One region of the Nocardioides sp. SRI_004 genome, then DNA from elsewhere that is predicted to be linked to it. Evidence: predicted binding sites of a transcription regulator. Region 1 holds the regulator's gene; the other holds the start of a gene.
What was found. The regulator HrcA, encoded in region 1, represses chaperone genes, less so after heat shock. The targets are predictions, from matches to a motif close to TTGGCACTCGNNNNNNNCGAGTGCCAA.

Region 1 (10,761 bases):
CGGCGCTGGGCAAGGTCGTGTCCTTCGACCCCGCGCTCGCCGACGGTGACGACGGCGACTGGGTGATCTCGCTCGACCAGCTCTCCGAGCTCGGCGACGCCCACCTGGCCGCCAACCCGTCCGCCGTCGACGACGTCGCCCAGGCGATCGAGCCCGACCAGCTGGCGACGCTGATCTACACGTCCGGGACCACCGGCAAGCCCAAGGGCGTGCGGACCCTGCACCGTGCGTGGGTGTTCGAGGGCGAGGCCATCAAGGCGCAGGACATCCTCCACGAGGACGACCTCCAGTTCCTCTGGCTGCCGATGGCGCACTCGTTCGGCAAGGTGCTGCTCTCGACCCAGCTCGCCTGCGGGTTCGCCACGGCGATCGACGGCCGCGTCGACAGGATCGTCGACAACCTGGGCGTCGTGAAGCCCACCTTCATGGGCGCGGCCCCGCGCATCTTCGAGAAGGCGCACGCGCGGATCGTCACCATGCAGGCGGCCGAGGGCGGCGCCAAGGAGAAGATCTTCCTGAAGGCGTTCGAGGTCGGCACCAAGGTCGACGAGCTCAGGCTCGCCGGCAAGCCGGTCCCGCTGCCGCTCAAGGTCCAGCACGCCCTGTTCGACAAGCTGGTCTTCAGCAAGGTGCGCGAGCGCTTCGGTGGCCGGGTGAAGTTCTTCATCTCCGGCTCCGCCGCGCTCAACGCCGACATCGCCGCGTGGTTCCACGCCGCCGGCATCCTCATCCTCGAGGGCTACGGCATGACCGAGAACGCCGCCGGCGCCACGGTCAACCACCCCGACGCCTACAAGCTCGGCTCCGTGGGCCAGCCCTTCCCGGGCACCGAGGTCCGCATCGGCGAGGGCGGCGAGGTCCAGCTCAAGGGCCCGCACGTCATGGCCGGCTACCACAACCGCCCCGACGCGACCGCCGAGGCGCTGACCGAGGACGGCTGGCTGCGCACGGGCGACAAGGGCGAGCTCGACGACGAGGGCTTCCTGCGGATCACCGGCCGGATCAAGGAGCTCTTCAAGACCTCCGGCGGCAAGTACATCGCCCCGCCGGCGATCGAGGCCAAGTTCAAGGCGATCTGCCCCTACGCCAGCCAGTTCATGGTCTTCGGCGCGGAGCGCAACTTCGTCTCCGCGCTGATCACCCTCGACCCCGACGCGATCGCCGGTTGGGCCGCCGACAACGGCAAGGAGGGCAAGGACTACACCGCGCTGGTCAACGACGACGCGGTGCAGGCCATGGTCGGCGAGTACGTCGACCAGCTCAACGCCCAGCTGAACCGCTGGGAGACGGTCAAGAAGTGGAAGCTGCTCGACCACGACCTGTCGATCGAGTCCGGTGAGCTGACCCCGTCGCTGAAGGTGAAGCGCAACGTGGTCGAGGCCAACAACAAGGACCTCATCGCGTCCTTCTACACGTCCTGAAGTCCGCGGCGACCGATCGGTGAGTTTCACCGGCCGGCCGGTGAAACTCATGGTTGGACGACGAAGTTTCATCGTCCAACCATGAGTTTTGTCGTCCAAGGACGCCAGTTTCTCCGGCCGGCCGGTGAAACTGGCGCCTCGTCGCCGCCCAACAGCCCGCCCACAGCAACCGCACAGGTTCCGCCCCGAGACTCGGGGCATGAGCCACCACGGATCGACCGAAGAGACCGAAGAGCACGACCTCGGGCTGTCCCACGACCTGCCGCGGATCATGGCGCGTCGTGGGCTGCTCGGGCTCCTGGGCGGGGTCGGCGCTGCGGCCGCGCTGAGCGCCTGCGGCAGCGACGACACCACGTCCTCCACCTCGGGCAGCACCACCTCGGGCAGCTCCACCTCGGGTGGTACGACGCAGGGCGGCCCCGGCACCCCTCCGGACGGGGGCGGCGCGATCGGTGGCGACACGAGCCTCGAGGTCGCGGACGGCGAGATCCCCGAGGAGACGGCCGGTCCCTACCCGGGCGACGGCAGCAACGGGGTCAACGTGCTGACGGAGTCGGGCGTCGTACGCAGCGACATCACGACCAGCTTCGGTGACGCCTCGGGGGTCGCGGAGGGCATCGCGACCACGGTGCGGCTGAAGGTCTACGACCTCAACGGCGACAGCGTGACGCCGCTGGCCGGGGCCGCGATCTACCTGTGGCACTGCGACCGCGAGGGCCGCTACTCGCTGTACGACGACGAGATCGTCGGCGAGAACTACCTCCGCGGCGTCCAGGAGGCCGACGACGAGGGCAACCTGACCTTCACCACGATCTTCCCGGCCTGCTACTCCGGTCGCTGGCCGCACATGCACTTCGAGGTCTACGAGAGCCTGGCGAAGGCGACCAGCGCCGACAACAAGCTGCGCACCTCGCAGCTGGCGCTGCCCGAGGACGTCTGCAACGACGTCTACGCGACCGAGGGCTACGAGCAGAGCGTCAGCAACCTGTCCCAGCTGAGCCTGGAGTCCGACGGCATCTTCAGCGACGGCTACTCCCTGCAGATGGCGAAGGTGACCGGCTCGGTCGAGGAGGGCTACACCGTCTCCCTGAACGTGCCGGTGTAGATCCGGGCTGGGAGACTGGGCGGATGCCGTCCGCTCTGCCCGAGGGTGATCCCGCCCCGACCGACGGGTCCCTGCCGGAGCAGGCGCTCGCCGCCCTCGGCGAGGGCCCGTTCGGGTTCTACGTCCACGTGCCGTTCTGCCGCGTCCGCTGCGGCTACTGCGACTTCAACACCTACACGGCCGAGGAGCTCGGCCCCGGCGTCTCCCGGTCGTCGTACGTCGACCAGGCGATCCAGGAGGTCCGGCTGGCCCGCCGCGTGCTGGGTGCGGCGGAGCGCCCGGTGGACACGGTCTTCCTGGGCGGCGGCACCCCGACGCTGCTGCCGGCGGGCGACCTGGGCCGGCTGCTGCGCGCGATCGACGACGAGTTCGGCCTGGTCCCGGGCGCCGAGGTGACGACGGAGGCCAACCCCGACTCGGTCGACCTCGCCTACCTGACCGAGCTGCGGGAGGCGGGCTACACCCGGGTCTCGTTCGGCGTGCAGTCGGCGGTGCCGAAGGTGCTGGCGGTGCTCGACCGGACGCACGACCCGCTGCGGGTCCCCGGAGTCGTCGAGGCCGCCCGCGCGGCGGGCTTCGACCAGGTGAGCCTGGACCTGATCTACGGCACGCCGGGGGAGAGCACGGAGGACTGGGAGACCACCCTCGAGGCCGCGCTGGCGTGCGCGCCCGACCACGTCTCGGCGTACTCCCTCATCGTCGAGGACGGCACCGCGCTGGCCCGGCGCGTGCGCCGCGGCGAGCTGCCGATGCCGGACGAGGACGACCTCGCCGACAAGTACGTGCAGGCCGACGAGCGGCTGACGGCCGCCGGGCTGGGCTGGTACGAGGTGTCCAACTGGGCCCGCGACGACGCCGCGCGGTGCCGGCACAACCTCGGCTACTGGGCCGGTGCCGGCTGGTGGGGGGTCGGCCCCGGCGCGCACTCGCACCTCGGCGGCGTGCGCTGGTGGAACGTGAAGCACCCGGCGGCGTACGCCGGACGGCTGGCCGCGAGGGAGAGCCCGGCCCACGCCCGGGAGGTGCTCGACGACGACACCCGGCGCGTCGAGCGGGTCCTGCTGGAGCTGCGGCTGCGCAGCGGCCTCGATCCGGCGGTGCTCGACGACGACGGCCGACGGGCGCTCGCGGGCCTCGTCGCGGAGGGTCTGGTGGAGGACCGGACCGACCGGGTGGTGCTGACGTTGCGCGGGCGGCTGCTCGCCGACGGCGTGGTGCACCGCCTGCTGAGGTGAAAGTTAACTAACTGCAGTGTTACACTCGACTTTATGAAGAAGTCGGGACCCTCGATGTCGGGGCCAGTGATCGGCTACGTGCCGGGCGCCTTCGACCTGTTCCACATCGGTCACCTCAACGCGCTGCGCCAGGCACGGCAGTGGTGCGACGTCCTGGTGGCCGGTGTGGTCGCCGACGAGGTGTGCCTGGACACCAAGGGCGTCCAGCCGACCGTCCCGCTGGCCGAGCGGCTCGAGATCGTCGAGGCGATCGGCATCGTCGACGCCGTCTACGCCGAGAACACCGCGAGCAAGATCGACTCCTGGCGCGACGTGGGCTTCCACCGCATCTTCAAGGGCGACGACTGGAAGGGCACCGCCAAGGGCCTGCGCCTCGAGCAGGACATGGCCGCCCTCGGTGTCGAGGTGACCTACTTCCCCTACACGCTGCAGACGTCCTCGACCGCGCTCCGCAAGGCACTGGCGCACCGCGGGGCGTCATGACCACCGTCGTCTCCGACGACGGCATCCTCCTCCCGGCCGCCTCGCGGCCCTTCCTCGTCGAGATCGACGGGCACTACGTCTGGTCGCTCACGCCCGAGCGCGACGGCGTACGGAAGCCCGGGGGAGTCCTGGTGCCGTGGCCGGGAGTGCTGCGTCCCTACCTCTCCGGCCGCGGCCGGGTGCGGGTCACCGATGCCACCGGAGCCGAGGTCCTGTACGACGCCGAGGTCGGCCTCGGTGCGGGCGAGGGTCCGCTCGCGGTCGTGGACCGCGCGGGTCACCGGTTGTGCGTCGACAAGGTCGGTCACCTGACCCGGTCGTTCGAGGCGACCGCCGAGGAGGTGCGTGAGGAGATCCTCGCCGGCACCCGGCGCGCGATCGACGACCTCCGCGAGCACGCGGGCGTCAAGGCCTACCTCAACTACGGAGCGCTGCTCGGCGCCGTGCGCGAGGGCCGGATGCTGGCCCACGACTCCGACACCGACCTTTGCTACCTCTCCGACCACTCCTCGCCGGCCGACGTGATCGCCGAGTCCTACCGGATCACCCGCGCGATGCGCGAGCGCGGCTGGAACCTCCTGCGCATGTCGGGCGGCGACATCAAGCTGCTGCTGCCGCTCTCCGACGGCCGGCTGTGCCACATCGACGTCTTCGTGGCCTTCCACGTCGGCGACACCTTCTTCCAGCTCGGCAACCGGAGCGGGTCGCTGCCGCGCAGCGCGATCGAGCCGTTCTCGACGATCGAGCTGCACGGGCACGAGTTCCCGGCGCCGCGCGACCCGGAGGCGATGCTGGCCTTCCTCTACGGCCCGCACTGGCGCACCCCGGACCCGTCCTTCCGCTACGCCGACCCGCCGGAGGGCGTGCGCCGGCTCGACGGCTGGCTGCGCGGCTTCCGCACCGAGATGGGCCTGTGGACCGGGCTCTTCAACGGACCCGGCCAGCGCGAGGTGCCCGCGGGCTCGTCCTCCTTCGCGCGCTGGGTCGCTCCCCAGCTCGGTGAGCTGCCCGTCGTCGACGTCGGCACGGGCACCGGCCGCGACGCGCTGTGGTTCGCGCGGCGCGGCTTCCGCACCGGTGCCGTCGACTTCTCGCGCGGCGGCCTCGGCGTCGTGCGGCGCAAGGCCAACCGGCGCGAGCTCGACGTCGAGGCCAGCCAGCTGATCCTCGGCGAGCTCCGCTCGACCCTGATGCACGGGACCCGCCTGGCCCGCGACCCGCACCACCTCTACGCCCGCCACCTCGTCGGCTGCCTCGACGCGGCCGCCCTCGACCAGCTGTGGCTGCTCGCCCGGATGGCCCTGCGGCCCGGCGGCGGCAAGCTCTTCCTGGAGTTCCAGGCCACCCACGACGCGCCCGACGGTGCCACCGGCACCCCGCTGGCGCCCGACGGGCTGGTCCGGCGCGTGGACCCCGAGGCGGTCCGGGCCGCGATCGAGGCCGCCGGCGGCGTCGTGGAGCACCTGGTCGTCGTACCGGGCGAGGACATGCTGGACCACCCGGACCCCGCCGTCTGCCGGATCCGGGCCTCGTGGCCCGCGCCCGCGGCTCGCACCCCGAAGGAGAACCGATGAGCACCCACGAGCTGAAGGCGCGGCTGCGCGAGCAGGCCCGCGACCGCCTCCCCGCCCCCGTCGTCGACCGGATCCGCGCGCGGTCGAGCCTGCGCGAGCGGGTGCGCGTCCTCGAGGCCGAGGTCCAGGAGAACCGCCAGCTCAACCGGCGCATCGCCGAGCTGACCGATGTCGTCGCGGAGCTGCTGATCCCGCTCGAGGCGCGTGACCAGGACCGGGTCGACGAGGTGCTGGCGCGCTACCAGCAGGGCCTCTAGGCCCTCAGGACCCCGGCGCGGTCACGAAGTCGATCAGCTCCTCGACCCGCCCGAGCAGCTGCGGGTCGAGGTCCTGGAAGCCGCGTACTCCGCCGAGGACGTGCTTCCACGCCCGGGCGATGTCGGCCTGGTCGCGGTGCGGCCAGCCGAGCTGCTGGCAGGTGCCCTTCTTCCAGTCGATGCCCTTGGGCACCTTCGGCCACTCCTTGAAGCCGAGCCGGTCGGGCTTCACGGCCTGCCAGATGTCGATGAACGGGTGGCCGACGATCAGCACGTCCTTGCCGACCGGCGACTTCATGATGCCCTGCGCGATCCGGCTCTCCTTGGAGCCCGCGACGAGGTGGTCCACGAGGACGCCGACGCGGCGGTTGGGCCCCGGCTTGAAGTCGCGCAGGTGGTCGGCGAGGTCGTCGACGCCGCCGAGGTACTCCACGACCACGCCCTCGATCCGCAGGTCGTCACCCCAGACCTTCTCGACCAGCTCGGCGTCGTGGCGGCCCTCGACGAAGATCCGGCTGGCGCGGGCGACCCGCGCCTTGGCGTCGTGCACGGCGATCGAGCCGCTGGCGGTGCGGGTCGGCCTCGCCGGCGCCGCCTTCGTGACCGGCGGGGTCAGGATGACCGGCTTGCCCTCGAGCAGGAAGCCCGTTCCGAGGGGGAAGGTACGCCGCTTGCCGCGCCGGTCCTCGAGGGTGACGGTGTGCAGGTCGCGGTCGACGGCGACGATCTCGCCGCACCAGTCCGTGGTGACCTCCTCGACGACCAGGCCGTGGTCGGCCGGTGTCTCCACCGCGCGGCCCCGCTTCGGGACCTTCCAGTCTCCTGCCAGCACGTCGGTCCCGTAGCGATCCACGACGGACCACCTTAGGTGGGTCAGATCAGCGGGAGCTGGCGGCGCGCCCGGGGCAATTGCGCGTACCCACGGGGAATCGCGTGGTGCAGGGCGTCCTCCGGGAACGGCCAGTCCGCTGCGGCGTACGCCTCGGCCTCCGGTACGCCGCGACCGGCCAGCTCGCGAATCGTCTCCGCGACGGCGCGCAGCTCGTCGCACTGCTGCTCGACGAAGCGGCGGTCCACCACGGCGCCGTGGCCGGGCACGACGACCGTGTCCGGCGTGGCCAGCCCGAGCACGAGGTCCAAGGTCTGCGGCCACTCCATCGGCCACGAGTCACTGCCCAGCGCCGGGGGAGCGGACTCCTCGACGAGGTCGCCGACGAGCAGCACGTCGGCGTCGGGGACGCGGACCACCAGGTCGCCCGCGGTGTGGCCGCGGCCGGGGTGGACGAGCTCGAGCTGGCGGTCGCCGAGGTCGATCACGGCCGCGCTGGAGAAGGTCCGGTCGGCGGGCGGGGCGGCGGGGTCGGTCGCGTCCGCAGCGGCCTCCGTCGCGTGGATGGGGAGCGCGGCGTCGTACTTCTCGCGGAAGGCGGCGTTGCCGAGCACGTGGTCGAAGTGGTCGTGGGTGTTCACCACGGCGACCACCGGGCCCGCCTGCAGGTCGCCGATGCCGACGATCGCGGCCCGCGCCTCGGCGGCGGTGGCGAGCGTGTCGACCACCACGAGGCCGCGCTCGCCGCCGACGACGGTCAGGTTGACGTCGTACGACGGGACACGGCGGACCCAGACCCGGTCCGCGACCTCGATGAACGGCACGCGGTCAGGCTACGGGGGTCTCGTGACGGCTGCTGCGCAGCCTCCTCGACCGACGAGTCAGCAGAGCCCGGCGTGCAGCTCCTCGCGCAGCAGCTCGCCGAGGTCGGGCGCGGTGCGTGCCGCGCGGGGGAAGGACAGGGTGGTCTCGTGGGACCCGGTCGGGTCGACCCACTGGAGGACCACGCCGTCGGGACGCAGCCCGGCCAGGTGGACGCCGACGACGTCGCCGAGGCGGGTGCCGGTGCGGGTCGCGACGGCCCGGCGCAGCTCGTCCTGGTGGCACTGGTTGGCGTGCTCGACCGAGCGCTGCAGGAAGCCGCGGTTGAGGTCGTGGACCGGGGAGCTGAAGGCGGTGAGCGGGACCCGGATCCGGGCGTCCTCGCGGCCGTGGCCCTCGCGGGAGAGCAGGGCGAAGTCGGGACGGAGCAGGACCCGCATCCGCACCTCGGTGCAGCACTCGCAGTCCTCGAGCCCGGTCGCCTCGAGCCGCCCGGAGAGGGTGAGCGTCGCGTCGCGGTCCGGCGAGCCCGGCCGGCCCAGGCCGCTGTGCAAGGTCAGCAGGGCGCCCCGGCCGTCAGTGGCGGCGATCGCGAGCGCGGCGTCGGCGGGGCAGGCGAAGAGCGGGCGACCGCCGTGGTCCTGCATCTCCAGGTGGGCGTCCTCGAGGCCGGCGGTGACGTCGTCGACGCCGTCGACCACGAGGTGGACGTCGGCCGGGCAGGCGAGGATGCTGCGGGCCGCGGCGGCCAGGCGGTGGACGTCGGTGCGACCGGCGTCGAGACCGGGGTCGAGGGACATGCCGGCTCCTTGGGATCGGTTCGGCCTGATTAGGTGAGCCTAACCTACCTGCTCTGCGCGACGGTGGGAAGGCCGTGTCGCCGGTCCCGCGGATCCGGGGGTGCGCGGGTAGCATTGGCACTCCAGCGGGTGGAGTGCCAAGGTCCACCGGCGTCGGTTCGAGCCGGTTCGAGCCGGTTCGAGTCGGTCAAGCGGTGCGTGAGCAGGAGGTGGGCATGCAGGAGGAGCGCAGGCTCGCGGTGCTGCGCGCCATCGTCGAGGACTACGTCGCGACCGAGGAGCCGGTCGGCTCCAAGGCGCTGGTCGAGCGGCACAGCCTCAACGTGTCGCCCGCGACGATCCGCAACGACATGGCCGCCCTGGAGGACGAGGGCTACCTCGCCCAGCCGCACACGAGCGCCGGCCGGGTGCCGACCGACAAGGGCTACCGGCTCTTCGTCGACCGCCTCTCGACCGTCAAGCCGACCACGACCGCCGAACGACGCGCCATCGCGAGCTTCCTCGACGGCGCCGTCGACCTCGACGACGTGGTGCACCGCTCGGTCCGGCTGCTCGCGCAGCTGACCCGCCAGGTCGCGGTGGTGCAGTACCCCACCCTGTCGCGCTCGACGGTGCGCCACGTGGAGATCGTCGCCCTCACCCCGACCCGGCTGCTGCTGGTGCTGATCCTCAGCACCGGTCGCGTCGAGCAGCGCCACGTCGAGCTCGAGTCCGAGCTCGGCGACGACCAGCTCGCCGCGCTGCGCTCGCGGGTCAACCTCGCCGCTACCGGTGAGGTCATCGGCGACGCCGCCACCGCGCTCGGCGCGCTCGTCCAGGCGCCGGACGCCGACGCGGCCACCCGCGCGGTGGTCGACGCGTTGGTGGAGGCCATGAGCGACCACCGCTCCGACGAGCGGATCGTGGTGGGCGGAACGGCCAACCTCGCCCGCTTCGGCGACAGCTTCGACACCTCGATCCGGCCGTTGCTGGAGGCCCTCGAGGAGCAGGTCGTCCTGCTGAAGCTGCTCGGGGAGGCCACGACCGGTGGCGCCCTGACCGTCAGGATCGGCGCGGAGGGTCCCTACGAGGAGCTCGCGTCGACCAGCGTGATCGCGACGGGCTACGGACCCGACGACGCGCTCGCGTCGCTGGGCATCGTCGGCCCGACCCGCATGGACTACCCAGGAACGATGGCGGCAGTGCGCGCGGTGGCGCGCTACGTGTCGCGCATCCTCGACGAGAGCTGAGCGCCGCTCAGCCGCGTGATGGAGAAGAAGTGAGCCAGGACCTCTACGAGCTGCTCGGTGTCGCCCGCGACGCGGACGCCGACACCATCAAGAAGGCCTACCGCAAGCTGGCCCGGCAGCTCCACCCCGACGTCAACCCCGACGAGGAGAGCCAGGAGCGGTTCAAGCAGGTCACCGCTGCCTACGAGGTGCTCTCCGACCCGCAGAAGCGGGCGTCGTACGACCGTGGCGGCGACCCGTTCGGCGGCGGCTTCGGCGGGCAGGGCGCCGGCTTCTCGTTCACCGACATCATGGACGCCTTCTTCGGTGGCTCCGGGGCCGGAGCCGGCGGTGGTGGCCGGGGTCCGCGCCCGCGGGTCCGGCGCGGCCAGGACGCCCTGATCCGGATCGAGGTCGACCTCGCCGAGGCCGCCTTCGGCGTCTCCCGCGAGCTCAAGGTCGACACGGCCGTGCGCTGCTCGACGTGTGGCGGCGAGGGCGCAGCGCCCGGCAGCCACCCGGTGCCGTGCGAGACGTGCCGCGGTGCGGGCGAGGTCGCCCACGTGCAGCGCTCCTTCCTCGGCGAGATCCGCACGCTGCGCCCCTGCGCCGCCTGCCGCGGCTACGGCTCGGTCATTCCGGACCCCTGCCGCGAGTGCGCCGGCGACGGCCGGGTCCGCTCGCGTCGTACCCTCACCGTCAAGATCCCCGCCGGCGTCGACACCGGCACCCGCGTCCAGCTCAGCGAGCAGGGCGAGGTCGGCCCCGGCGGCGGCCCCGCCGGTGACCTCTACGTCGAGATCCAGGTCGCCCCGCACCCGACCTTCTCGCGCCACGGCAACGACCTGCACTGCACCGTCTCGGTGCCGATGACCGCAGGTGCGCTCGGTACGACGATCCAGATGCCGACCCTCGAGGCCGACCTCCCCGACGCGGAGGACGCCGGCCTGGAGACCGCGTTCGAGCTGCCGATCCCCGCCGGCACCCAGTCCGGCCACGAGGTCGTGCTGCGCGGCAAGGGCGTCCC
Region 2 (10,761 bases), on a different contig from region 1:
GGTAGCCGGGCTCGCCGCGTGTCGACCTCCCGTCCGGTACGACGCACCCGCGGCACGCGTGTCGCGGGCCGGCGCAAGCGGCCGCAGCCCGGCAAGGTGGTCTTCAAGGTCATCATCTCGAGCCTGCTGGGGCTGGGCCTGCTCACCGGCGTCGGCGTCGTGGCGCTCTACAACAACCTCAACGGCAACATCCAGCACGAAGAGGTCGACGCGCAGCTGAAGAACCGGCCCGACAAGGAGGCGGTGGCGGGTCCGCAGGAGCCGCTCAACGTCCTGGTCATGGGCTCGGACACGCGCTCCGGCGAGGGCAACGGCATCGACGGCGAGGCCGGCGGCGGTCTCTCCGACACCACCATCCTGTTCCACCTCTCGGCCGACCGGACGTTCGCCTACGGCATCTCGATCCCGCGCGACAGCGCCGTGATCCGGCCGACCTGCTACGACCACGACGGCAAGGAGATCGCCGGCAGCGGCGGCTACGTGAAGTGGAACGAGGCCTACGCCTCGGGTGGCCCGGCCTGCACGATCCAGCAGTTCGAGCAGCTCTCGCGCGTGCGCATCGACAACTACGTCGTCGTCGACTTCAACCAGTTCAAGGACATGGTCAATGCCCTCGACGGCGTCGAGGTCTGCATCCCCGAGGACATCGACGACCCCAACCACGACGTGCACCTCGAGGCCGGCACCCGCGAGATCAAGGGCAAGGAGGCGCTGACCTACGTCCGCGCCCGCTACCGCATCGGCGACGGCACCGACCCCAACCGCACCCGCCGCCAGCAGGCCTTCATCGGCTCGATGATCAACAAGGCGCTCACCGCCGGCATGCTGGCCCGCCCGGACCGCCTGATCCGGTTCATGAACGCCGCGACCTCCTCGCTGCAGACCGACTTCGACGGCATCGCCGAGATGGCCGACATCGCACTCACCGCGAAGGGCATCGGCGCCGACAACATCAAGTTCGTCACGACGCCGTGGGTGTACTCCGACAAGGTCAGCGCCGGCATCGAGTGGACCCCCGAGGTCGACAAGCTCTGGCGCCTGGTCCGCAAGGACAAGCCGCTGACCTCGGAGTTCCTCAAGGACGCGCTCAGCGCCGGCGACAAGCCCGACGGCACGCCGTCGGCCGGCGGTTCGGGCTCGGCGAGCGACAAGGCGAGCGACAAGGCCAGCGATTCCGCCAGCGGAAGCGCCTCCGGCGGTGCGACGGGTGGCGCCACCGACACCGCGACCGACGGTACGACGAACGGCTCGGACGGCCTCTCCGACGAGGGCCGCGCCGCCGCCGGCCTCTGCTGAGGGACCCGACTGCCATGGCCGACACCCGCGATCCGGACGAGCCGGAGTGGAAGCGCAAGCGCCGCCTCGCCGCGATCTTCGGCGACGTCGAGCCCTCGGTGACCTCCGACGAGAAGGACGACGCCCGACCTGAGGCGGCCCGTGAGTCCGCCTCGGAGAAGTGGCTGAAGGAGCAGGTGCCGCCCCACCACGGCCAGTGAGCGGGTGTCCGGTGTCGGCCCGGTCGGACGTCGGGCGGCGAGGGTTGCGTCATGCGAAGCGGTCGTCCGAGCGCTCGGTTCGTATGACGTCCCGGGCCTGGTCCGTGGCGGCGAGGGTTGCGTCATGCGAAGCGGTCGTCTGGGCGCTCGGTTCGTATGACGTCCCGCCGACGTTGCCGGCGTGCGCACCGCGAGGCGGAGGATCTCGGTCGAAAACGAGCGGTGCCGCCCCACCACGGTCAGTGATGGAGCGGCACCGGGAGTGCTGCGGGCCGGCGTTGCCGGCCGGGGATCAGCGGTTCTGGAGCGAGTCGCGGATCTGGGTGAGCAGGACGATGTCCGGGGCCTCGGCCTCGGGCTGGTCCGGGAAGAAGCGCTCCTTCGCCTTCGTGTACGGCGTCACGACGAGGAAGTACACGATCGCGGCGAGGATCACGAAGGAGATCACCGCGGTGATGAAGGTGCCGATCGGGATGCCGACTCCGTCGCTGTCCTTCCAGATGACGACGCTGTCGAAGTTGGGGCTGCCGCCGAAGATCCGCGACACGAAGCCGAGGAGAACGTCGGTGAAGGTCTTGACGACGACCGCGAACGATGTGGCCATGATGAAGGCAACGGCCACGTCGACCAGGTTGCCCCTGAGCAGGAACTTCTTGAACCCGTCCATGTGATCTCTCCTCTTTCCGAGACTTCCGCGTAGTGAGCGTGCTACGACTGCGAAGCAACCTAACTGCGACGCCATGTATAAGTCACGTAGGCAGCAACGGACGCGGACGTGACCTGATACACGTCCTCCTGGGCCAAGCCCACCACCACCAGGCGCCCCGGCAGGGCACCGTCCCCGGCGTGGCGCGCGTCGGGAATCGCCAGCACCAGCGCGTCGTCGGCCAGGGGCTCGGCGGTCCCGGCCTGCGGATCGGTCGCCACCAGCGTGATCCGGTCGCCCACCGTGAGCAGCGCGGCCTGCCCCGCGTCGGACAGTCGCACGGGCAGCGCGACCGTGCCCGGGGGCTGCGCCGAGGCGAGCCCCTCACCGACCAGGCGGACGTCGGTGACCGGCTCCCCTGCCCGGAGCGGGGCCGCCAGCACCCGTCCCTCGGGGTGCCCCTCCGCCCCCTCCGGTACGACGCCGGGCGGCACCTCCGCGTCCACGAGGTCGTCGTCGGTGAGGACGTGGCCGGCGGGCAGGTCGCGGGCGGCGACCCGCAGGCCGGTGCTCGCCGGTGGTGGCGGCGCGAGGGTGTGCAGCGCGGCGGCGACCGCCCCGGCGGCCAGCAGGACCGCGAGCGGCCGGCGCCGGCGGAGCACGCGGCGTCGTACCCGGGTCAGGGTGTCGGCGACGCGGTGCCGCAGCGGGCGGGGCGGGCGGGGCGGGGTGGACGGAGCCATGCCCGCGACGCTAGGTCGTGGCGCGACCGCGTGCAGCGGTCATCCACAGGCCCCGAGCCGCAGGCCTCAGGCGGGGGAGGCCGCCGCGCCGGTCGAGCTCGACGAGGAGCTGCTCGACGAGCTGCTCGACGAGGAGCTGCTGGACGAGCTGCTCGAGGAGTCGGAGGACGACGAGCTGGACGAGCTGTCGGACGAGGTCGACGCGGCCGGCGTCGTCGACGTGCTCGAGGAGCGGCTGTCGGTCTTGTAGAAGCCGGAGCCCTTGAAGACCACGCCGACGGAGTTGAACACCTTGCGCAGCACGCCGTTGCACTCGGGGCAGACGGTCAGGGCGTCGTCGCTGAAGCTCTGGACCTGCTCGAACGCGTGGCCGCACTCGGAGCAGCGGTACTGGTAGGTGGGCATCGGTGGACTCCGTGGTGATGCGTGTTGGCACTCTCGACTGTCGAGTGCCAATGATACGTCACGCCCACAGGAGGGTGGGCATTCGCCGCGACGCAGGGACCACCCGGCACAATGGCGCCCACCATGGTGGACGGAACCAGCAGCACCGACGACGCGCCCGCCGCGTCCCCGCTCCAGTCCCGCGAGGCCACGACGGACCTGACCCGCCGGGGCTTTCGCGCCTGGTCGGGCCCCCTGCGCTGGATGGCCGGCATCGCCGTCCTCCTGGCGCTGGCGCTGGTCGCCGGGCTCGTCACCGCGGTCGTCGTGGTCCGCCGCCCGTGGCCGCAGACCAGCGGCGAGATCGAGCTGTCCGGCCTCGAGGGCGAGGTCGAGGTGGTGCGCGACGACGCCGGCATCCCGCAGGTCTACGCGGACTCGATGCACGACCTGATGATGGCCCAGGGCTTCGTCCACGCGCAGGACCGCTTCTTCGAGATGGACGTACGACGCCACGCGACCGCCGGGCGGCTGTCGGAGCTGTTCGGCGAGGACGGCCTGGAGAGCGACCTGGTGGTGCGCACGCTCGGCTGGCGGCAGGTCGCGGAGCAGGAGCTGACCATGCTCCGCCCGGCCACCCGCAGCGCGCTCGACGCGTACGCGGAGGGCGTGAACGCGTGGCTGGCGGGCCGTTCGACGTCCGAGATGGCGCTCGAGTACACCCTGCTCGGCATCACCGGCCTCGACTACACCCCCGAGAAGTGGAGCGCCGTCGACTCGATCGCCTGGCTCAAGGCGATGGCGTGGGACCTGCGCGGCAACCTCGAGGAGGAGATCGGTCGCGCGCTGACCGCCGCCGCGGTCGGGACGGAGGCGAGCGCGGAGCTCTACCCGTCGTACCCCTTCGAGAAGCACGCGCCGATCGTCGAGCAGGGCGGCCTGCTCGGCGACGTGTTCGACCAGGACGTCGAGCCCTCCGGGTCCGACCTGCTGCGGCGTCCCGCGCCGGGCGGGCGGCGTACCGTCGCCGCGCTCGCCGGCGTGCGCTCCGTCCTCTCCGGGGTGCCGGCGCTGCTCGGCAGCGGCGACGGGATCGGCAGCAACAGCTGGGTCGTCGACGGCGAGCACACCGCGACCGGTGCGCCGATCCTCGCCAACGACCCCCACCTCGGCATCTCGCTGCCCGGTGTGTGGACCCAGGTCGGGCTGCACTGCCGCACGGTGTCCACCGAGTGCCCGATGGACGTCGCCGGCTTCAGCTTCTCCGGCGTCCCCGGCGTCGTGATCGGCCACAACGCCGACATCGCGTGGGGCTTCACGAACCTCGGCCCCGACGTCACGGACCTGTACGTCGAGCGCGTCTCCGGCGACACGTGGCAGTCCGGTCGCAAGGAGCTCCCGCTGACCACCCGCGACGAGACGATCGAGGTCCGTGACGGCGACCCGGTGGACATCACCGTGCGGTCCACCGACCACGGGCCCCTGCTGACCGACCTGGTCGACCTCGACGAGGAGCTCGACGCCGTCGACCTCGCCGACGACGACGGGCTCGTCGAGCAGGCCGACGACGTCGCGCGGGCCGACACCGCCGCGCCCGGCGACGGCTGGGACGTCGGGGTCTCGCTCGCGTGGACCGCGCTCCAGCCGCACCCCACCGCCGATGCGCTGCTGGCGCTCGACATGGCGAGCGACTGGGAGTCCTTCCGTGCCGCGCTCAGCGACTTCGCCGTGCCCGGCCAGAACGTCGTGTACGCCGACCGCGAGGGCCACATCGGCTACCAGGCGACCGGCCTGGTGCCGATCCGCAGGGCCGGCAACGACGGGCGCACGCCCGCCGCCGGCTGGGAGCCGGACACCGCGTGGACCGGCCGCTTCGTCCCGTACGACGCCCTGCCCAACGTGCTCGACCCCGAGTCCGGGATCATCGCCACCGCCAACCAGGCCGTCATCGACCCGCGCCGCTACCCGCCGCACCTCACCGACGACTGGGACCAGGGCTACCGCTCCACCCGGATCAACGAGCTGCTCGACGCCGACGACGAGCTGAGCGTCGCCAAGATGGGGGCCATCCAGCTCGACGACTGGAGCGCGATCGGCGAGGCGCTGACGCCGTACCTCCTCGAGGTCGACCTGCCCCGCGGCTACTACTCCGACGGCCAGAGGCTGCTGCGCTCGTGGAACTACCGCCAGGGCCCCGACAGCGCGGCTGCCGCCTACTTCAACGTGGTGTGGCGCCAGGTGCTCGAGCGGACCTTCGCCGACGAGCTGCCCGCGGCGCTCGAGCCGGACGGCGGCGACCGCTGGTTCACGGTCGTGGCGCGGATCCTGCGGCGCGCGTCGAGCCACTGGTGGGACGACGTCGAGACCGACGACGTCGTGGAGGACCGCGACGACATCCTGCGCGAGGCGATGATCGCCGCGCGCGACGAGCTCACGGCCCGGCAGTCGCCCAACGCCGACGAGTGGACGTGGGGCGCGCTGCACGAGCTCGAGCTCCGCTCGGCCACCCTCGGCGAGTCCGGCATCGGCATCGTCGAGCGGCTGTTCAACCGCGGCGGCTGGGAGGTCGGCGGTGGGGGATCGCTCGTCGACGCGACCGGCTGGGACGCGCGGGAGGGGTACGACGTCGTGACCGCCCCGTCGATGCGGATGGTCGTGCCGATGGACGACCTCGACGCCGCGACGTGGATCAACCTCACCGGCGTCTCCGGGCACGCCTTCCACCCGCACTACACCGACCAGACCGACAAGTGGGCCCGCGGCGAGACCCTGCCCTGGGCGTTCTCGGAGGATGCGGTCCAGGACGCCGGCGAGGACGTCCTCACCCTCACCCCCGGCGGCTGAGCGTCAGAAGCGGGTGATCCCCGACGGCGTGGCGGCCGCGCTGACCGGCCGGTCGTGCGGCTCCGCGGGTACGACGGGGAGCCGCTCGTCGTCGTACAGGAGCACGCAGGTGAAGGTGCCCACCGGCACGCGACCCAGCGCGCGGTCGTAGGAGCCGCCGCCGCGACCGAGCCGCAGGCCGTCGGCACCGACGGCGAGGCCGGGCACGAGGACCGCGTCGCACGTCGCGACCGCCTCGACCCCGAGCGGGGTGGTCACCGGTTCCAGCAGGCCGCGCCGGGCCGGGGCCAGCGAGCCCGGCCCCGTGTACGGCGCCCAGTCGAGGTCGTTGTCGGGCAGCAGCACCGGCAGGACGACCCGCTTGCCGGCGGCGACCAGCCGGTCGAGCAGCTCGGTCGTGCCGGGCTCGCCGCCGACGGAGACGTAGCAGGCGACACTGGCCGCTCGTCGTACCTCCGGGGCGTCGAGCAGGGCGTCGGCGATCGCCCTGGCGGCGGCCCCGACCTCGGCGAGCGGCCGCCGGCGGCGGGCCGTGAGGAGCTGGTCACGGACTGCCAGCTTGCTGATCGCACCGTGGCCGGTTTGCCCATCCATCACGAAGCAAGCCTACGATCGGAAACATGGGTATGAGTGGCCGCAGCAGCGGCCTGGAGATGGCACGGGCGAAGATGGCCGATGCCGGGGTCGACCCCGTCGCGATCGAGACGTTCGCGCACTACTACCGGCTCCTCGAGCACGGCGAGACCGGGATGATCCCCGAGTCGAGCATCGAGCCGGTCGACATCGAGAGCCTGGCCGACGCCGAGGTGGCCGACGACGTCGCCGCGGACGCCATCGGCAAGACGGTGGCCATCAAGCTCAACGGCGGCCTCGGCACGTCGATGGGGATGGAGCGCGCGAAGTCGCTGCTCTGCGTGCGCCGCGGGCTGTCCTTCCTCGACATCATCGCCCGGCAGGCGCTCCACCTCCGCGCGGAGTACGACGCCCGGCTGCCGCTGATCTTCATGAACTCCTTCCGCACCTCGGCCGACACGCTGCACGCGCTGGGCCGCTACGACGAGCTCGCGGTGGGGGACCTGCCGGTCGAGTTCCTGCAGAACAAGGAGCCCAAGCTCCTCGCCGACTCGCTCAAGCCGGTGGAGTGGCCCAAGGAGCCCGAGCTGGAGTGGTGTCCGCCGGGGCACGGCGACATCTACACGGCGCTGCGCGGCACCGGCCTGCTCGACCGGCTGATCGCGGAGGGCTACCGCTACGCCTTCGTGTCGAACTCCGACAACCTCGGCGCCGTCCCCGCGCCGCGGGTGGCGGGCTGGTTCGCCGCGTCGGGTGCTCCGTTCGCGATCGAGGCGGTCCGTCGTACTCCCTCGGACAAGAAGGGCGGCCACTTCGCGCGCCGCAAGGCCGACGGCCGGCTGGTGCTGCGCGAGACCGCGCAGACGCTGCCCGAGGACCGCGAGGCGCTGGCCGACCTCAGCCGCCACCGCTTCTGCTCGACCAACAACATCTGGTTCGACCTGCGGGCGATGAAGGCGACGCTCGACGCCCGCGACGGCGTCCTCGGACTCCCGCTCATCCGCAACGAGAAGAATGTCGACCCGGCCGACCCGGACAGCCCGAGGGTGATCCAGGTCGAGACGGCCATGGGCGCCGCGATCGAGGTCTTCGAGGGGGCGCGGCTGATCGAGGTCGGCCGCGACCGGTTCATCCCGGTCAAGACGACCAACGACCTGCTGGTGCTGCGCTCCGACGTGTACGAGATCGGCGCCGACTTCGCGCTGACCCAGATCGCGGCCGACGTCCCGTACGTCGAGCTCGACGCCGACCACTACCAGGTCGTCGGAGAGTTCGACAAGCGCTTCCCCGAGGGTGCGCCGTCGCTGGCGAAGGCCTCCTCGCTGAAGGTCGAGGGTGACTGGACCTTCGGCCACGGCGTCCAGGTCGTCGGCGACGTGGAGCTCGACGGCCGCGGGGCGCAGCGCGTTCCCGCCGGTGAAGTCCTCTCGGGGGACGCCAGCGGGTCGGATGCCTGACCCCTCGGTCGCCGACCACCGGCGCCGCGTCGAGCAGGCGATCACCCGGCTGGCGCCGGTCGAGGTGCCGTTGGCGCAGGCTCGCGGACGCGTGCTGGCGGCCGACGTGACCGCCGTGCTGTCCGTCCCGCCGTTCGACCACTCCGCCATGGACGGCTTCGCCGTCCGGGCGGCCGACGTCGCTGCCGTACCGGTCGAGCTGCCGGTCGCCGGTGTCGTCGCCGCGGGCGACCCGGTGACCCCGCTGGAGGCGGGTACGGCGATCCGGATCATGACAGGGGCCGAGGTGCCCCCCGGGGCGGACCTCGTGGTCCCGTTCGAGTGGACGACCGGCACCGACCCCGTGCGGGTCCTGCAGACGGCCGCTGCCGGCCGGCACATTCGTCGTGAGGGCGAGGACGTCGCCGCCGGCGAGGTGGCGCTGAGGGCCGGGAGCGTGGTCGGCGCGGCGCAGCTCGGCCTGCTGGTCTCGACGGGGCACGCCAGCGTGCTGGTCCACGCACGCCCGCGCGTCGGCATCGTGTCGACCGGCGCGGAGCTGGTCAACGGCAGCGTCCCCGACAGCAACTCGGCCACCCTCGCCGCCGCGGCCGCCGGCCTCGATGCCGACGTCGCCTGCTTCGGACCCGCCCCCGACGACCCCGACGGCTTCCTCGTCCAGCTGCGCGAGGCGGCGGCGGTCTCCGACCTCGTCGTCACGACCGGCGGCGTCTCGGCCGGCGACCACGACGTGGTCAAGGCCGCGCTGCGCGACGTCCCCGGCTTCTGGTTCGGCCCGGTGGCGATGAAGCCCGGCCGGCCCCAGGGCTTCGGCGTCCTCGACGTCGACGGCCGGCAGGTTCCGGTGCTCTGCCTGCCGGGCACGCCCGTCGCGGCGTACGCGTCCTTCCTCCTCTACGGCAGCCGCGCCGTGGCTGCCCTCGCCGACCCCGGTCGCATCGAGGTCCGCCTCGCCCGGCTGGCCGTCCCGGTCCAGGCGGGGGACCGCACGGTTCTCCTGCCGGGGGTCTACGACGAGAATGGCCACGTCGTGCCCCTGCCGGGCCACGCCGGCCACTCGCAGCGGCTGCTCGCGACGGCCGAGGTGCTGCTGGTCGTGCCCCCGCGCGAGCAGGAGATCCCGGCGGGCGAGGCGATCGAGGTCCTTTCCCTGTGAACCCAAGGAGCGGTGATGGCTGACCGGCTGACCCACGTCGACGAGACCGGCGCTGCCCGGATGGTCGACGTGTCGGCGAAGGACGTGACGACCCGGGTGGCCCGTGCGTCCGGCCGGGTGCTCGTCTCGCCCGAGGTGGTCGCGCTGCTCCGGGGCGAGGGCGTGCCCAAGGGCGATGCGCTGGCCGTCGCCCGGATCGCCGGGATCATGGGCGCCAAGCAGACGCCGGCGCTGATCCCGCTGTGCCACCCGCTCGCCGTGTCCGGCGTCAAGGTCGACCTGTCGGTCGCCGACGACGCCGTCGAGATCGAGGCGACGGTGAAGACCACCGACCGCACCGGCGTCGAGATGGAGGCGCTCACCGCCGTGTCGGTCGCCGCGCTCACCGTCGTCGACATGGTCAAGGCCGTCGACAAGGGCGCCGTGATCACCGACGTGCGGGTGGAGTCCAAGTCGGGGGGCAAGTCCGGGGACTGGGCCCGATGAGCGGTCTCCCCGCCGTCGTCGTCGTTGCGTCCAACCGCGCCGCCGCCGGCGTGTACGACGACACGACCGGCCCGCTGATCGTGGAGGCCCTGCGGTCGTGGGGCTTCTCCGTCGGTGAGCCGGTGGTGTGCCCGGACGGCGAGCCGGTCGGCCTCGCGATCGCGGCAGCCGTCGACGGCGGCGCCCGGGTGGTGCTCACGACGGGCGGCACCGGGCTCACCCCGACCGACCGCACGCCCGAGGTGACCCGGCCGCTGCTCGACCGGGAGGTGCCCGGCCTGGCCGAGGCGATCCGGGCCGCGGGTGTCGCGAAGGGCGTGCCGACCGCCGTACTCTCGCGCGGGCTGGCGGGCGTCGCCGGCAACGCCCTCGTCGTCAACCTGCCCGGCTCACGCGGGGGAGTGAAGGACGCGCTCGCCGTGCTCGAGCCGGTGCTGGTGCACGCGGTCGAGCAGGTCGTGGGGAGCGACCATTGAGCACCGGTGCGGCGAGCGGGGCGAAGGAGGGGCCGCGCGAGCGGATGGTCGTGGGCGTGCCCGGCCGGGCCTGGCCCAACGAGCTGATCTCGGGCACCCACCCCGTCGTCCGGCTGCGGCCGATCAGCAGGCGCGACGCGAAGGCGTGGCGCTCGGCCCGCCGCCGCAACGCCCTGTGGCTGGCCCGCTGGGACGCGACGGCGCCGCCGGGTGCGGATGCACGGCCGATGACCTTCCGGGCGCTGGTGAAGCGGCTGCGGCGCTCGGCCCGGCAGGGCACGACCTTCCCGTTCGTGGTGGAGGTCGACGGCCGGTTCGCCGGCCAGGTGAGCGTCAACAACATCGTGCGCGGGTCCGCGCAGTTCGCGTCGGTGGGCTACTGGATCGACCAGGAGTTCGCCGGCCGCGGCGTCATCCCGCGCGCGGTCGCGATGGTGATCGACCACAGCTTCTTCACCGCGGGCCTGCACCGGATCGAGATCTGCATCCGCCCCGAGAAC

Region 2: the regulator HrcA is predicted to act here: its motif matches at 3,315-3,341, upstream of AC2YHB_RS01630 (FmdB family zinc ribbon protein).

Annotation. Positions count from the first base shown of each region.
Region 1 is NZ_JBYCZV010000005.1:104,483-115,243, reverse strand. It holds gene AC2YHB_RS08320 (AMP-dependent synthetase/ligase) at 1-1,421, shown strand, start outside; gene AC2YHB_RS08315 (dioxygenase family protein) at 1,621-2,526, shown strand; gene hemW (radical SAM family heme chaperone HemW) at 2,550-3,761, shown strand; gene AC2YHB_RS08305 (FAD synthase family protein) at 3,795-4,244, shown strand; gene AC2YHB_RS08300 (class I SAM-dependent methyltransferase) at 4,241-5,818, shown strand; gene AC2YHB_RS08295 (DUF6752 domain-containing protein) at 5,815-6,075, shown strand; gene AC2YHB_RS08290 (DUF3097 domain-containing protein) at 6,080-6,928, opposite strand; gene AC2YHB_RS08285 (MBL fold metallo-hydrolase) at 6,949-7,728, opposite strand; gene AC2YHB_RS08280 (hypothetical protein) at 7,786-8,526, opposite strand; gene hrcA (heat-inducible transcriptional repressor HrcA) at 8,742-9,755, shown strand; gene dnaJ (molecular chaperone DnaJ) at 9,785-10,761, shown strand, end outside.
Region 2 is NZ_JBYCZV010000001.1:322,927-333,687, forward strand. It holds gene AC2YHB_RS01610 (LCP family protein) at 19-1,296, shown strand; gene AC2YHB_RS01615 (hypothetical protein) at 1,311-1,496, shown strand; gene AC2YHB_RS01620 (MscL family protein) at 1,789-2,163, opposite strand; gene AC2YHB_RS01625 (SAF domain-containing protein) at 2,223-2,885, opposite strand; gene AC2YHB_RS01630 (FmdB family zinc ribbon protein) at 2,952-3,290, opposite strand; gene AC2YHB_RS01635 (penicillin acylase family protein) at 3,414-6,113, shown strand; gene AC2YHB_RS01640 (5-formyltetrahydrofolate cyclo-ligase) at 6,117-6,707, opposite strand; gene AC2YHB_RS01645 (UTP--glucose-1-phosphate uridylyltransferase) at 6,740-8,143, shown strand; gene AC2YHB_RS01650 (molybdopterin molybdotransferase MoeA) at 8,136-9,299, shown strand; gene moaC (cyclic pyranopterin monophosphate synthase MoaC) at 9,315-9,785, shown strand; gene AC2YHB_RS01660 (MogA/MoaB family molybdenum cofactor biosynthesis protein) at 9,782-10,261, shown strand; gene AC2YHB_RS01665 (GNAT family N-acetyltransferase) at 10,258-10,761, shown strand, end outside.